DNA from 2 places in the Bradyrhizobium sp. BLXBL-03 genome. Region 1 is predicted to be linked to the other one. Evidence: riboswitches for the same ligand, from Rfam matches in the RefSeq annotation. Region 1 holds a riboswitch; the other holds the start of a gene.
What was found. Region 1 has a riboswitch for glycine ahead of ACNJX9_RS34935 (D-amino acid dehydrogenase). Riboswitches for the same ligand answer to the same signal wherever they lie in the genome.
Positions count from the first base shown of each region.

Region 2: another riboswitch for glycine. It lies ahead of gcvT (glycine cleavage system aminomethyltransferase GcvT); the one in region 1 lies ahead of ACNJX9_RS34935 (D-amino acid dehydrogenase).

Region 1 is NZ_CP182470.1:7,344,420-7,352,839, reverse strand. Features, by position in the region: gene ACNJX9_RS34940 (NAD-dependent epimerase/dehydratase family protein) at 1,188-2,135, opposite strand; glycine riboswitch at 2,235-2,335, shown strand; glycine riboswitch at 2,336-2,439, shown strand; partial or broken gene ACNJX9_RS34935 (D-amino acid dehydrogenase) at 2,472-3,724, shown strand; gene ACNJX9_RS34930 (helix-turn-helix transcriptional regulator) at 4,090-4,830, shown strand; gene ACNJX9_RS34925 (threonine aldolase family protein) at 5,183-5,878, opposite strand; gene ACNJX9_RS34920 (hydantoinase/oxoprolinase family protein) at 6,024-6,959, shown strand; partial or broken gene ACNJX9_RS34915 (hypothetical protein) at 6,976-7,191, shown strand; gene ACNJX9_RS34910 (beta-eliminating lyase-related protein) at 7,172-7,411, shown strand; gene ACNJX9_RS34905 (hydantoinase/oxoprolinase N-terminal domain-containing protein) at 7,323-8,330, opposite strand; gene ACNJX9_RS34900 (hydantoinase B/oxoprolinase family protein) at 8,351-8,420, opposite strand, start outside.
Region 2 is NZ_CP182470.1:3,318,119-3,326,538, forward strand. Features, by position in the region: gene recA (recombinase RecA) at 1-911, shown strand, start outside; gene gcvP (aminomethyl-transferring glycine dehydrogenase) at 1,240-4,104, opposite strand; gene gcvH (glycine cleavage system protein GcvH) at 4,282-4,650, opposite strand; gene gcvT (glycine cleavage system aminomethyltransferase GcvT) at 4,662-5,810, opposite strand; glycine riboswitch at 5,957-6,046, opposite strand; gene alaS (alanine--tRNA ligase) at 6,370-8,420, shown strand, end outside.

The DNA.
Region 1 (8,420 bases):
CGAACTTCTGTTCCGACGTGTCCTAGGCAGCACCCTGTCAATCAGCCTGGAGGCGACTCTCCTGACCGTTTTGATGGCTTACCCCGGAGCCAGGGGCTTGAACGGAAATGGATGATGTGGCCCAGTTGCATACCGACTGCGAGGTTGCTAACAAGCTCTGGGGACGCACCTTCGCCGGCCTCTGCGCGATCACCTACCGGGAAACGGGAGAGAACGCAGTTTGCGAGCTTTACGTCCGGGTCTTACGCCAGCAACAGGTTGGTCATTATCAAGAAGGACTGCGAAAGCTCGGCATCCGCGACGACGAGACCCCGGCGGTGGCCGCGGCCAAATACCATCACCTGACTAACGCAACCCGGCGGTCTATCGATGGAGTACATCGAAGAGTCGCCGAAGAAGGTTTGGATCCGCTACACAGCGCCGATGTGGGCTTTTGCGGGAATTGCCATGATGGCGCTACCCGGGTCCCTCCGCCGGAAGACCTTTACCGCCTGGCACCCCCGGAATGGCCAGCTAATGGTTGCCCGCGCCTCGGCTGGGTACCAAATTCATCATGGAAGCGGAAGCCAGCGATGAGGGTTACTTTATCGAGTACGATCAAGATCTACGCCAGGGAGAAGAATTTTGATACGAGGCTTCCCAACACATACCGGAGTTCGATCCCGCAGCGGCGCCTCGCCTGGATCCGCTACTGTGGCCTGAGGCACGCATCCTCAGGGCGAGGCGGAACTGGTCGCGGGAAAATGTGAGAACGACCGTTGAATGCCTCCTCCAGATGTTCGGTGAGCAGACGTACTTCCTGCTCGGCCAGGTCATGCGAGTGACCGCAATACAATATACCCATGAGTTGAGGAGGGACCTCGGAGTATCTGGGACCGACGCCGCGTCCATCACGACATTTCTCGTGGAGCTCCTTCGGGCTTGCGGCCAGCAGATCGAGTTCAAGGAGCGGAATGGCGCGTTCCACATCCGGGCACATTCTATTCTGCCATTTGATATGGATTCGCCGGAACAGCTGAAGCTGCGCTTTTCGAGTTGCAGACGATGAGCACTCGCCTGATCAATGGAAGAGTGTCGATATATCGTCAGCCGGACGGCAACAGCGAATTGTGCAGGATCGAGGATGCGGGACGCTGGCTGTGGTAAAACTCGACGGAAGGACCCGACGCCATGAAGAATCTGACTGTTTATTTCCCGGCGGGGCTCTGCCTGTCCCGCTCAGCATCGGAGAATTGCCGCAACCAACTTAATTTGATGTGCCCTCCATAGAGCCAGTCGTTCTGGCCGCGTTGGCCAAGGTCATGACCTGAGAAATCTCGGTCAGCAGACTGCAATCTTCGAACTACAAGACTAGACGGCCCACAGGCCGCCCTGGAAGCGGACAACCGGATCGTTAAGATCGGGATGTGGTCTTTAGCCAAGATCTCAGTACGAAAAACATCCGCACTATCCTGCGGGCTGTACCCAAGGTGCCGCGCCAAACGATCATCCCAGAAGCTCGCACCGTTGCGAGAGGTTCCGAAGGCGATGGTATGTCCGACCCGCGGCGCGGTAAGCGAAGCTTCGACTAAGCGAACCATGTCCCCGAATGAAAGCCACGATCTCAACTGCCTATGATTTGACGCTATGGCTTCACTTGCCCCGATCCGGATCGATACTGTCTCGAGGCCGTGGCGATCCCAATATAGCTGGGCGAGGTTTTCGCCGAACGCTTTGGCAAGCCCGTAGTAGGTGTCGGGCCTTACCAGCGCGTGAGCATCAATGATATCAGTTTGTTCGTAAAAGCCCACCACATGAATGGAGCTAGCAAACACGACCCGCTTGACCCCATGGCGGACGGCAGCGTCATAGAGACTGTGCATCCCCATGATGCTCACCCGATTAACGTCCGCGAAATCGACATCCTTTTTAACGATGCCCGCGAAATGGATGATGGCATCAACGCCGGACACCAGGCCGTCAGCAACCGTAGGATCGCCGAGATCCGCGACCACACACTGCTCGTTCTCATAGGATCCGCTCAGTGGCGCGATGTCCGTACTTCTTAGCAGCTTCACTTTCGGAGAGAGCTCGCGTCGGAGTATGGAGCCAAGATTGCCCGCGGCACCTGTTAGAAGAACTCGATGAAAAATCATCGTATGCCTTTCCGAAAACGACGCAATTGGGTTATCTAACCGGATTTGCGCACTTCATTTGCGGCAGGTGCCTTGACAATCCACTGCCCAAAGTATGGATTACCAAAAGCGGGAGAGACTGGCTCTTGTGATATGCAAGCGTCAGCGCCGACGGAGCAACTACCCCGGAAACTCTCAGGCAAAAGGACCGCTGCGTGTTGTCGACTCTGAAAAGCGTGGCCGCATGCCGCGCGCCGACGGTGTAAATCCTCGCTCGTATCCGCGAGCGAGATGATGCTCTCAGGCCAATGACAGAGGGGGTGTTTAGCTGACCCGCTGATTGCGGGCAGGAGCCCCATGTCTGCAGAAGTTAAGCGCATTGCAGTGATCGGCGCAGGAATTGCCGGTGTCACAACCGCATATAATCTGGCTAAACGCGGCTGCGATGTAACGGTTTTCGATCGACAGCCCTATCCTGCGATGGAAACGTCGTGTTTGCCAATGGTGGGCAACTATCCGCGTCAAATGCGGAAGTCTGGAATAGTTGGAAGACAATCCTTAAAGGCTTGAAGTGGATGTTCACCCCTGGGGCTCCGCTGCTGGTGGATCCAAAACCGAGCTGGCACAAACTGTCGTGGATGGCCGAATTCGTCGCGTCGATCCCAAAGTACGAGCAGAACACCGTCACGACAGCGCGACTCGCCATCGAGGCGCGCCAGCACCTCCGATTGATGGCGGCGAATGAAGGAATTGAGTTTAACTGTGAAGACAGAGGCATCCTTCATGTCTACCACTCCAAGACCGAGTACGCTTCTGCAGAAAAGGTTACGGTGCTGCTTGCAAAGGGAGGCTTGGTACGCCGGCCTGTCGGACCAAGCGAAATCCGAAGCATCGAGCCCGCACTGAAAGGTGATTTCTTTGGCGGTTTCTATACCGAAAGCGACTTCACCGGAGACATCCACAAATTCACCAATGAACTGGCGAAAGCGTGCGAACGCATGGGCGTGATCATGCGGCTTTCGACCGAAGTGACCGGCATCGGCTATGGAGCGGAGCATGTCACCATCGCTTGGCGGCCCATTGGGGCTGAGGCTGCTGTCGAAACTCTAACAGCCGAGTTTGACACGGTCGTCGTATGCGCCGGGGTCTATTCCCGCACGCTCGCGCGCCAGCTCGGCGACCGTATCAATATCTATCCCGTCAAAGGCTACTCTATAACCGTAAATCTGCTCGAGGAGTCGGATCGAAAGGCTGCGCCCTGGACTAGCCTGCTCGATGACAAGGCGAAAATCGTGACAAGCCGATTGGGCGCGGATCGCTTTCGGGTCGCCGGGACTGCCGAATTTAACGGGATCAACAAGGATATCCGGACGGCGCGCATCGAGCCTCTCATTGGGTGGTGCCGGAAGCACTTCCCTGAAATGAGCACCCGCCAGGTTGTTCCCTGGGCAGGACTTAGGCCGATGATGCCGGATATGATGCCTCGTGTCATGCGTGGTCGAAATCCCCGCGTCTTCTACAATACTGGCCATGGTCACTTGGGCTGGACGCTGTCCGCTGCAACGGCTGATGCAGTCGCGGCTTTGGCAACGGCTCGTCCGAACACTTAGAGCCTCTCGCGATGTTTCGGCTATCTTGGGGAGCAAGGTGCGCCCAGCCTTTCGATGGCTGAAGTTGACCGGATTTTCTGGACACTCGCTGTTCCGAGAGCGTCTTCCGGTCTCCGAGGCGGACTCTTGGCCAACCGCCGAGCGCCAGCATTCGACATTCGGTCGTGTGGGGCCTCGCGGCGGTATCTTCCCTGAGACAGCGTCGTCGGCCCTTGGTCCTGCTTGGGGTGATCGTAGGCTTGCTGACAACTGAGGCCGAACAGAGCTTTTTCAATGCCGATCACTTTCAACGTGACGCTCGCAAATTCCCCACCATTTGTGGCAAGCTCACCGAGAAGCGATAACAGCGATGGAAGGGACGATCGATGCTGGAGCTTCCTGCGATCGCCACTGCAGTTGAACTAGCTATCGATGGGAATGCGTTCGGAGCAATCGAGGGTTTACTTCTCAACGTCGTGCGATTTGATGGCGCCTCAGCATTCCGGTTCGACGATTATGAGCAGCCCGTTTATCTCTACGATACGTTCAGATCGACCGAGAGGACGGATCTGTACAGCGCATTTGTGAACGGGATCTACAAGCTAAGTCCATATTTCAGTTCGGTTATATCAAAAAGAGCGAACGAAGGATTCTATACAGTTTCGGACGTGGCGCCTGACGACTTCTTTTCTACGACGTACTTTGGCCTTTACTATGAAACTAAGCGGGTTTCTGACGAGGGGCTGTTCTTCTTGAAGGCCGGCAACCACGGCATAGTATTTATGATCGAAAGAAAGATGCCGAGCTCAAAGTTCTCAGAAAATGAATTGATGGCTTTGCGTGACGTGTTGCCAATTGTTAAATCGTTGCTGCGCAAGGAGCTGAGCTTTAGAGCCGAAGCGGGAGAACGCGCGCAGCCAGCTCCAGCACCCGCTGCGATCAGATTAGGCTTGAGCAAAAGGGAGCAAGAAGTTGCAGAACTGCTCCTGCAAGGACACTCCTCAAAATCTGCCGCAAGGGTGCTGGGAATCTCACCTCATACCGAGCGAGTGCATCGCAAGCGCCTTTATAAGCGGCTGGGTATCAACTCCCACATGGAATTATTCAGGCTTTTCTCTCGCACCTGATTTTTGTGTTTGGAACGTCTTTCACTATGGCCGCAGCCGCCAACGCAGCGACATTCCAATCGAAAATTGCGGTCTGTTACCGCTTTCTCTGGGTTGAGAGGAGCCCGTGGCTGGTAGACGCTCCATAACACGTGCCGTCGACATTACGGGAACCACTAGGGGGCGGGGCAGTCGGTTGGCTCCAGCTCGATGGGCGTGGGTATGCGTTCAGCTAATAGCACGAGCGTGGCCTCTCTCGGCTATCGAGATGACGGCGCGTGGTTTGTCGTGGGGCCGGCGCAGCGATATGAACTCAAGGTCGACTGAGTCGCGGGGCAAAGCCACCACGCGTTTGCGGACAGGGCGATCAGCGTTAGAGGCGCTGAGGTCCGAGAGCTTCTAGACAGCGAGAAATATCGTCCTCAGTTGTCTGCCAGCTCGTGACTAGACGGAGAACCTTCGCACCGCTAGCGGCGGCTTCCTCGCGGTCGAACGCGGCTGGATTATAGAGTTTGACGATCTGGTCCTGGCATTGGAGGCGATCTGCGGTCTCAGAATCGATCTCCACAAATACCAAGTTTGTCTTCACATCGAAGACGGCCTCGAAATTTCTGGACTGTAAGGCGTTGGCGAGAACCGCTGCTTGTTGATTCGCACGTGTCGCCAATTCCAACCACAACCCGTCTCGCAGAGATGCCAATGCCTGCGCAGAGATGAAGCGATGTTTTGCCAACAGGTGCCCAGAGCGCATTTGACGGAAGCGAAACTCTTCTGCCTTCTCGATGTCGAACAGGACGACAAGGTCGTAAAATGCCCCGCCATTCTTGGCAATGCCAAAAGAAATGGCGTCAGGTGCGATCTCTGCCGCGATCTCTGCCGGAGAAGCCCCCATCGCCGCAAGCGCATTTGCGAAGCGAGCCCCATCCAAATGGAGACGCGCATCATGCCGTCGGACGATGGCGGCGATATCCTTTAGCTCTTGCAATGAATAGATTGTGCCGCACTCGGTCGCCTGAGAGAGTGATACAAGGCCGAAATTTGGCGAGTGCGGATCGCCAGGAATTCCCATACTTAAAGCAGTCGTGACACCTTCAACAGAAAGTTTGTCCAGCCGCCCGCACCAGCGCTAAGTTTGCCACCGCCTGAGAAAGCCTCGGGCGCACCCGCTTCTGCCTCCATGACATGACTTCGCCGATGGCACAGCGTTCGTTTCCATGCGGGACCTACGCGTGGCGCTGCCGAGCATTGATATTCACACCATCGGCTCAGGCGGCGGTTCGATCGGCCACGTTGATATCGGCGGAATTTTGCACGTAGGTCCGGAAAGCGCCGGCGCTGATCCGGGCCCTGCGTCCTACGGCAAGGGCGGACAGAAGCCTGCTGTCACCGATGCTAACGTCGTTCTCGGCTATTTCGACCCGAAAAGTTTCCTGGGCGGGCGGACCAGCTTCGATGGGGCTGCAGCCGAGAAGGCGGTAGCTCACATTGCTGATGCGCTGGAATGTTCCGTCGTTGAGGCGGCTCAGGGAATTCAGCGGGTTGTGAACACCCAAATGGCGGAAGGTGTCCGCGTCATGTCGGTCCGCCGCGGTGTCGATCTCCGAAATTACACCCTGCTCTCCTTTGGCGGTGCCGCCGGACTTCATGTTTCAGACGTCGCTCGGATGCTCGACGTGAAGCGTATCATTGTCCCTGGCGTTGCTTCGGTCCTTTCAGCTTGGGGCATGCTCGCAACCGATCTTCGCTACGAGCTGAGCCGGTCCCATTTGACAAGCCTTGCCTCCGCAGACCCGATCGAACTCCGCCAAGCCTTTGCGGAACTTGAACAACAGGGCCGAGAGAAACTCGCTCAGTTTGACCTGGGTCGGATCGAAATCGAGAGAACTGTCGACATGCGCTACGGCGAGCAAGTCTTTGAACTCAACGTGCCTCTCGACGGCGTCAATATCGACGCACCGACTTTCGTTGAGGAGGTTATAGCTCGCTTTCATAAGCGCCATGAGGACGTTTACACGTATAAGAGCCTCCAACAGGAAGTCATTCTGGTGAACATTCGCGTGTCGGCGATCGGCAAGCTCGACGCAGTTCGCCCCCGGACTCCTTCTCGATCGGATGCGGCCTGCAGTGCTCCTATAACACGGCGAGTCTAATAATGATGGTTGGCAAGAGGTCGCTCTCTACAAGCTAAGGCATCTCACTGTCGGATCGGTTGTTAAGGGGCCAGCGCTGGTCGAGTCACGCACCACGACGGTCGCACTTCGAGAAGGCGATCGCGCCACGGTGAACGATCTAGGATGGCTGGACATCTCAGTAGGTGTGGTCGAAGTCGCCACACTTGGTCCGGCGAAGGAAGAGCGGAAGAATGCAGTCGCTTTACAGTGATAACGTTGCGGGAATCCACCCCCGATTTTTGTCGGCGATAACAGAAGCGAATGAAGGCTCCGCGGCAAGCTACGCAGAGGATGCTCTGACATCAGAGCTTGAGGACGTTGTCTCGGCACTTTTCGACAAGCCTACGAAAGTCTTTCTGACGCAAACCGGCACTGCTGCGAACGCGCTCTCCATTGCGGGCCTGTGTCGTCGATATCGCGATTGGTGCTGAGAGGAACTCGCCCATTCTCAATGATCGCTATGTCGGTCCTGGTTCCTCCCATATCAAATGAAATGAGGTTTTGTTCGTTCGTCAAGGATGAGATGTAGGAGGCAGCCGCGATTCCGCCGGCGGGACCAGACAGAACGCAAGCAGCCGAAAGTGCAATCGAATCCGCGATCGTTCCCACGCCACCGTGAGAGTGCATGATCAGAACACCGTTCGCATAACCCGCTTCCTTGAGAAGGCGTTCAAGATTGGTGAGATACTTCTTGAGCTCCTTTCCAACGAAGGCATTTACGACGGTTGTCGAAAAACGCTCGTATTCTTTGATCTCTCTGATGATCTGAGAGGAAACCGAGATATATGCCTCAGGCATCATCTCCTCGACAAGAGCCCGCGCCTGCAGCTCATGCGAAGAATTGATATGAGAATGGAGGAAGCAGATCGCGACCGCTTCGACACCATTCTCCTGAAGTTTGCGAATGTCTTCTCTCAGCGATGCTTCGTCAAGAGGCATTTGAGTGGAGCCATCGAATCGAAGTCGCTCTCTTACGCCAAGGCGCAGATAGCGCGGAACAAGCGCTGGCTGGGGCGCCAACCTGAGATCGTATCGGGCAGGCTTGTAGCCTTCGCGCTGCTCAAGAACGTCGCGATGTCCTTGGGTGGTTAGAAGACCAACCCTTGCTCCGCGTCGCTCTAGCAAGGCGTTCGTGGCTGCCGTGGTGCCATGGACGATCTGCTCGGTCTGCTGGAGAAGCGCCTCCCGCGTCATATTCATCTCGTTCGCCAAGTTCTCCAGACCCTTAAGAACGCCAAAGGACTGATCGGCGGGGGTGGAAGGAGATTTTGCGATCGTTACCTGTCCGGTGTTGTCGATCGCGACGAGGTCCGTGAACGTGCCGCCCACGTCGATTCCAATACGGTACATGGATGAATCCCAGTAAAAAATCAGCTTGCGAAAGCGACGAGGAGTTCGTCGCGTTGATCCGCTTTCGTCGCTTCAGCGGACCGCTCGGCT
Region 2 (8,420 bases), 4.0 Mb from region 1:
TCGCGCTCGGCATCGGCGGCCTGCCCAAGGGGCGCATCGTCGAGATCTACGGGCCGGAATCCTCAGGAAAAACCACGCTGGCGCTGCACACGGTGGCGGAAGCCCAGAAGAAGGGCGGCATCTGCGCCTTCATCGACGCCGAGCACGCGCTCGACCCGGTCTATGCCCGCAAGCTCGGGGTCAACATCGACGAGCTCTTGATCTCCCAGCCCGACACCGGCGAGCAGGCGCTGGAAATCTGCGACACGCTGGTGCGCTCGGGCGCGGTGGACGTGCTGGTGGTCGATTCGGTCGCGGCGCTGGTGCCAAAGGCTGAGCTCGAAGGCGAGATGGGCGATGCGCTGCCGGGTCTTCAAGCGCGGTTGATGAGCCAGGCGTTGCGCAAGCTGACGGCCTCGATCAACAAGTCAAACACCATGGTGATCTTCATCAACCAGATCCGCATGAAGATCGGTGTGATGTACGGCTCGCCGGAAACCACGACCGGCGGCAACGCGCTGAAGTTCTACGCCTCGGTCCGCCTCGACATCCGCCGCATCGGCGCGATCAAGGAGCGCGACGAAGTGGTCGGCAATACGACGCGTGTGAAGGTGGTGAAGAACAAGCTGGCGCCCCCCTTCAAGCAGGTCGAGTTCGACATCATGTACGGCGAGGGCGTCTCCAAGATGGGCGAGATCCTCGATCTCGGCGTCAAAGCCGGTATCGTCGAAAAGTCCGGCGCCTGGTTCTCTTATGACAGCCAGCGCCTCGGCCAGGGCCGTGAGAACTCGAAGGCGTTCCTGAAGTCCAACCCGGACATCACCGCCAAGATCGAGACCGCGATCCGCCAGAACTCCGGCTTGATCTCGGAGCAGATTTTGGCCGGCACGCCCGAGAGCGACGCCGACGGCGAGGAGCCGGCGGACGAGTAAGCCTTAAAGCGAAAAGTTTTCGCGAGGAGCGGGCGCTGAGGACGTTGAGTTGCCGACGTCGTCAGTGCCCGTTTCTTTTGTGCGTTGGCGGCCGGGAGATTTTCGCCGTCACAACCCGATCAGGCGCTGGTGGGGCGGTACGCTGCTCACAAATGAACGGCTGTGGCGGTGCGATGGAGAGACCCGTTCGCTGGTGGCGCCCTAGAAGCGCATTCAGTGCCGTAGGGTGGGCAAAGGCGCACTTGCGCCGTGCCCACCATCTTCCAACGTGGCGGGTGGTGGTGGGCACGGTTTCGCTTTGCCCACCCTACGAGACCGCCGTTGTGGCTTACTCCGCAGCTTGCGCGTAGTCGCTCACCGGCGGGCAGGAGCACACCAGATTGCGGTCGCCATAGACGTTGTCGACGCGGCCCACCGGGCACCAATATTTGTCGGTGCGCGAGACGCCGTCGGGGAAGCAGCCTTCGCTGCGGGTGTAGGCACGAGCCCACGCATCGTCGGCGATGTCGTGCACGGTGTGCGGAGCGTGGCGCAAGGGCGAGGCTTCGATCTTGAAGCGGCCGGCCTCGACCTCGGCGATCTCTTTTCGGATCGCGATCATGGCATCGCAAAAACGATCCAGCTCGGCCTTGGATTCCGACTCGGTCGGCTCGATCATCAGCGTGCCCGGCACCGGGAAGCTCATGGTCGGCGCATGGAAGCCGTAATCGATCAGGCGCTTTGCGATGTCGTCGACGGTGACGCCCGAGGTCGTCTTCAGCGGGCGGGGATCGACGATGCACTCATGCGCGACGCGGCCCTTCTCGTTCTTGTAGAGCACCGGGAAATGCGCATCGAGGCGTGCGGCGATGTAATTGGCATTGAGGATCGCGACCTCGGTGGCGCGCTTCAATCCTTCGCCGCCCATCATCAGGATGTAGATGTAGGAGATGGTCAGGATCGAGGCCGAGCCGAACGGCGCGGCCGAGACCGGGCCGACCGCAGCATCCGCCTTGGTTGCCGGGTGACCCGGGAGGAACGGCGCGAGATGCGCCTTCACGCCGATCGGGCCCATGCCGGGGCCGCCGCCGCCATGCGGGATGCAGAAGGTCTTGTGCAGATTGAGGTGGCTGACATCGGCGCCGTAATCGCCGGGCCTGCTAAGGCCGACCTGCGCATTGAGGTTGGCGCCGTCGAGATACACCTGGCCGCCATGGCCATGGACGATGTCGCAGATCTCGCGGATATGCTCCTCGAACACGCCGTGGGTCGAGGGATAGGTGATCATCACAGCGGCGAGATCGTTCGAGTGTTTCTCCGCCTTGGCACGGAGATCATTGACGTCGACGTCGCCGTTCTTCTCGCAAGACACAACCACCACGTCCATGCCGACCATCGCGGCCGAGGCCGGGTTGGTGCCGTGGGCGGAGGAGGGGATCAGGCAGATCTTGCGATGGCTCTCCCCGCGCGCCGCATGATAGCCGCGGATCGCCAGCAGCCCGGCATATTCGCCTTGCGCGCCGGAGTTCGGCTGCAGCGAGATCGCGTCATAGCCGGTGATGTCGCACAGCCACTTCTCCAGCCGTGCAAACAGCGCGTGATAGCCGGCCGCCTGCTCGCGCGGGGCGAACGGATGCAGCGAGCCGAACTCCGGCCAGGTCAACGGCATCATCTCAGTGGTCGCGTTCAGCTTCATGGTGCAGGATCCCAGCGGGATCATCGCGCGGTCGAGGGCGAGGTCGCGATCTGAGAGCTTGCGCATGTAGCGCAGCATCTCGGTTTCCGAGCGATGCGCGTGGAACACCGGATGGGTGAGGAACGCGGTGGCGCGCTTCAGCGCTTCCGGCAGAGCTTCGCGCGTGGTGGCGTCGATCTCGGCATAGGACAGCGTGCCGCCGAAGGCGCGCCAGACGGCTTCGACCGTTGCTGATGTCGTGGTCTCGTCGAGCGCAATGCGAAGCGCGGTATCGCCGATGCCCAGATTGATCTTCTCGGCGGTCGCGCGCGCAATGATTTCGGCGCGCTTGGCGCCGGCATCGACGCTCAACGTGTCGAAGAAAGCTTCGCTCTCGGGCGCAAAGCCGAGCTTGCGCAAGCCGGCCGCGAGCACGGCGGCGCGGCGATGCACATTGCGCGCGATCTGCGCAAGGCCCTCGGGGCCGTGATAGACCGCATACATCGCGGCGATCACGGCGAGCAGCACCTGCGCGGTGCAGATGTTGGAGGTCGCCTTCTCGCGGCGGATGTGCTGCTCGCGGGTCTGCAGCGCGAGGCGATAGGCGGGGGCGCCGCGGGAGTCGACGGAGAGGCCGACGATGCGGCCGGGCAGCGAGCGCTTCAGCGCATCGCGCACCGCCATATAGGCCGCGTGCGGTCCGCCATAGCCCATCGGCACACCGAAGCGCTGGGCCGAACCGATCGCGATGTCGGCCCCTAATTCGCCGGGCGAAGCAATCAGCGTCAGCGCCAGCAGATCGGCGGCGACGATCGCAAGCGCGCCCTTGGCCTTCAGCGCTGCGATCGCCGGCCTGAGGTCGCGCAATGCGCCCGAGGTTCCCGGATATTGCAGCAGCGCACCCAGCACGTCCGCCTTGTCGAGATCGGTGAGGGGATCGCCGACGACCAGATTCCAGCCGAGCGGCTCGGCGCGGGTGCGCATCACGGCGAGCGTCTGCGGATGCACGTCCTTGTCGACGAAGAAAGCTTTCGCCTCGACCCTCGAGTGCCGCTCCGCGAGCGCCATGGCTTCGGCGGCGGCGGTGGCCTCATCGAGCAGCGAGGCGTTGGCGACGTCGAGGCCAGTCAAGTCGCAGATCATGGTCTGGAAGTTGAACAGCGCCTCCAGCCGGCCCTGGCTGATCTCGGGCTGATAGGGCGTGTAGGCGGTGTACCAGGCCGGATTCTCCAGGATGTTGCGCTGGATCACCGCGGGCAAAATCGTGCCGGAATAGCCCTGGCCGATCAGCGAGGTGAAGACCTGGTTCTGGCGGGCGAGCTCGGCCATATGCGCGATCGCCTCGGTCTCGCTGAGCGGCTTGCCGAGATCGAGCGGGGCGGCCTGCCGGATCGCGGCCGGCAGCGTTTCCGACATCAACGCGTCGACGCTCTTCGCGCCGACCGTCTCGAGCATTGCGGCGACATCGCGCGCGGAGGGGCCGATGTGGCGGCGGACGAAACTGGCGGTGTCGCCATTGGATTTGCGGTGCGCGGTCATCATGGGTCCTCGCTTTAGGTCATCTGTCGTTGCCGTCATGCCCGGGCATAGCCGTCCGAAGGACGGCGTCGCTTCGCTCGCCTATGTCCCGGGCATCCACGTTCTTCGCGCCGTGAGAAGGTCGTGGATGGCCGGGACAAGCCCGGCCATGACGATGTGGAAAGATCGCGCTTCATCTCACGCCGTGTGTGCCTTGTAGGCGGCTTCATCCATCAGGCCGCCGAGTTCGCTCTTGTCGGCAATCTTCATCTTGAAGAACCACGCCTTGGTCTGCGCGTCCGAGTTCACCAGCGCGGGTTCGGCGGCGAGCGCGTCGTTGGTCTCGACCACCTCGCCCGAGATCGGCGCGTAGACGTCGGAGGCGGCCTTGACCGATTCCACGACGGCGGCGGCTTCCGCCTTCTTCAGGCTGCGGCCGACCTTGGGCAATTCGACGAACACGACGTCGCCGAGCTGGGACTGCGCGTAATCGGTGATGCCGACGGTGGCGACATCGCCGTCGATCGCGAGCCATTCATGGTCGGAGGTGTACAGCGTCGTGGTCATTGTCTTAGTCCTCAGCGTTTGTAGGTGTTTTTCACGAAGGGCATGGCGGCGACGGCGAGCGGGAGGCGTTGCCCGCGCACTTCCGCAAAGAGCTTTGTGTCGAGCGCGCTCAGACGCGTGGGCACGTAGCCCATCGCAACAGGCGCGTTCAGGCTCGGGCCGAAGCCGCCCGAAGTGACCTTTCCAATCGGCTCGCCACCTTCGCTACCGGCAAACAACAGTGCGCCCTCGCGCACGGGCGCGCGGCCCTCGGGCCGCAGGCCGACCCGGCGGCGGGATGCGCCGTGATCGAAATGCGCAAGGATCTTTTCAGCGCCGGGAAAGCCGCCGGCGCGCGCGCCGCCGCTGCGGCGGCTCTTCTGCACCGACCATTCCAGCGCGGCTTCGACCGGCGTCGTCGCAGTGTCGATGTCGTGGCCGTAGAGGCAGAGCCCCGCTTCCAGCCGCAAGCTGTCGCGGGCGCCAAGGCCGATCGGCATCACATCGGGGTTTTCGAGCAGCGTTTTGGCGAGGCGCCCGGCATCCGCCGCAGGCACTGAAATCTCGAACCCGTCCTCGCCGGTGTAGCCGGAGCGCGAGACGAAACAGGCGAGGCCGGCGACAATATGCGGGCCGGCATCCATGAACTTCATGGCCGGCGCTGCTGCACATGATTTCGTCAGCGCCGACTCCGCCTTCGGGCCCTGCAACGCAATCAGCGCGCGATCGGCCAGCGAATCGATGACACAGGTGTCGGAGAGATGCGCGCGCAGATGCGCCTCGTCCTCGGCCTTGCAGGCGGCGTTGACCACCAGGAACAAATGGTCGCCGAAATTGGCGACCATGAGATCATCGAGAATGCCGCCGTCCGCATTGGTGAACTGGGCGTAGCGCTGGCGGCCAGGTGCGATCGCCACGATGTCCTGCGGCACCAGCCGCTCCAGCGCGCGGGCGGCGTCCTCGACCTTGCCCGACTTTGGCCGGAGGGCGATCTGGCCCATATGGGAGACGTCGAACAGGCCGGCGGAATTGCGGGTATGGAGGTGCTCTTTCAGCACCCCCGCGGGGTACTGCACGGGCATGTCATAGCCCGCAAACGGCACCATCTTGCCGCCAAGGGACAGGTGCAGGTCGTAAAGAGGGGTACGTTTCAGGGAGTCTTTGTCGTCACGCACGGACATCACGGGGGCCCTCGGCGGTTCCCCGGGGACGATTCCCCGGGACAAACCAGTCGAAGCCCCATCTGTCGCTGTGCCTGAGAGTATTATCCCGTCGGCGGACGCTATCCGGGTCCTAAGCCCGCCAGCGCCTCTTTCCAGATGTCGTCAAAGCCACGCGGTCCTTTTGCCTGAGAGTTTCCGGGGCGGTTGCTCCTTCGGCGCCGGCACCCAATGCCGGTCTCTCCCGACGTGGCCGTACGATATAGATGGGTAAAGACCACAGGCCAGCCAAGCCTGTCAACGCAGGACTATCGGCTTTCAACGGGATTGCAGGGGGATGACGCGACTGCGGCAACCCTCTGATCTCTCTGCACAGTTTCTGGACAGGAAAGCTGGCCTTGTCTAAAAGCGCTTTGGCCCGCAGATATCAGCCCAAATCGCCAGGTTTGGATGGCAAATTGGCGGGTCCTAAAGCGCGCCGAGAGTCATCGCGCTTTAGCTCCTTGTTTGAGCATGATCTTTCCGGAAAACCGCTTCACACTTTTCCGGATCATGCTCCAGCACACCCGATTGGATGAACATGAGCGGCGTCAACGAGATCAGGTCGACCTTTCTGAACTTCTTTGCCGAGAACGGCCACGAGATCGTGTCGTCCTCGCCATTGGTGCCGCGCAACGATCCGACGTTGATGTTCACCAATGCCGGCATGGTGCAGTTCAAGAACGTCTTCACCGGCGTCGAGAAGCGGCCTTACCAGCGCGCCACCACGTCGCAGAAATGCGTGCGCGCCGGCGGCAAGCACAACGACCTCGACAATGTCGGCTATACCGCACGCCATCTCACCTTCTTCGAGATGCTCGGCAATTTCTCGTTCGGCGACTATTTCAAGGAGCGCGCGATCGAGCTGGCCTGGAAGCTCATCACCAAGGATTTCGGCCTGAAGAAGGACAAGCTGCTCGTCACCGTCTACCACACCGACGACGAGGCGCACGGGCTGTGGAAGAAGATCGCCGGCTTCTCCGACGACCGCATCATCCGCATCCCGACCTCGGACAATTTCTGGGCGATGGGCGACACCGGCCCCTGCGGCCCGTGCTCGGAAATCTTCATCGACCGCGGCGACCATATCTGGGGCGGCCCTCCCGGTTCGCCGGAAGAGGATGGCGACCGCTTCCTCGAATTCTGGAACCTGGTGTTCATGCAATATGAGCAGGTGACGAAGGAGGAGCGCGTGAATCTGCCGCGCCCCTCGATCGACACCGGCATGGGCCTGGAGCGCATGGCCTGCATCCTGCAGGGCGTCGACAGCGTGTTCGAGACCGATTTGTTCCGCCATCTGATCGACGCGACGTCGTCGGCGCTGGGCAGCGGGCCGACCGAGCAGAACGCGGCCTCGTTCCGCGTCATCGCCGACCATTTGCGCTCCTCGGCCTTCCTGGTCGCAGATGGCGTGCTGCCTTCCAATGAAGGCCGCGGGTATGTGCTGCGCCGGATCATGCGCCGCGCCATGCGCCATGCGCAGCTGCTCGGGGCGAAAGAGCCGCTGATGCATCGCCTGGTCTGGGCGCTGGTGCGCGAGATGGGCCAGGCCTATCCTGATTTGATGCGCGCGGAGAATTTGATCGAGGAAACGCTGCGGCTGGAAGAGACGCGCTTCCGCAAGACTCTTTCGCGCGGCTTGGCGATTCTCGACGAGAAGAGCGCGTCCCTGAAGAAGGGCGACATGTTCGACGGCGACGTCGCCTTCACGCTGTACGACACCTATGGCTTCCCGCTCGACCTGACGCAGGACGCGCTGAAGTCGCGCGGCATCGGCGTCGACCAGGCCGCGTTCACCGACGCGATGGAGCGGCAGAAGGCCAAGGCGCGCGAGTCGTGGAAGGGATCGGGCGAGGCGGCGAGCGAGGCGATCTGGTTCCCGTTGCGCGAGAAGCTCGGGGCGACCGAATTTCTGGGCTACGAGACCGAGAGCGCGGAAGGCGTGGTCTCGGCGCTGGTGAAGGACGGCGCTGAAGTTGCCAGCCTCAAGGCTGGCGAGACGGGCGCGATCGTGCTGAACCAGACGCCGTTCTACGCGGAATCGGGCGGCCAGGTCGGCGACACCGGCGTGCTCACGGGCGAGGGCGGGATCAAATTCCGCGTCACCGACACGCAGAAGAAGCTCGGCGATTTCTTCGTGCATGTCGGCACCGTAGAGGGCGGCGAGTTGAAGGTCGGCACGGCGCTGCAGCTCGAGGTGGATCATGCGCGGCGCTCGTCGATCCGCGCGCATCACTCGGCGACGCATCTCATTCACGAGGCGCTGCGCCAGGTGCTCGGCGATCACATCGCCCAGCGCGGCTCGATGGTCGCGCCTGATCGTTTGCGCTTCGACTTCGTGCATCCGAAGCCGATCACGCCGGAAGAACTTGCCCGCGTCGAGGACATCGCCAACGACGTGGTGCTTGAGAATGACGAGGTCACGACGCGCGTGATGGGCGTGGACGAGGCCCGCGAGGCCGGGGCGCGTGCGCTGTTCGGCGAGAAGTATGGCGACGAGGTGCGTGTCGTCTCGATGGGCAAGACCGCGCGCGAGCGCGGCGCCAATGCGCTCGGCTGGTCGGTCGAGCTCTGCGGCGGCACCCATGTGCG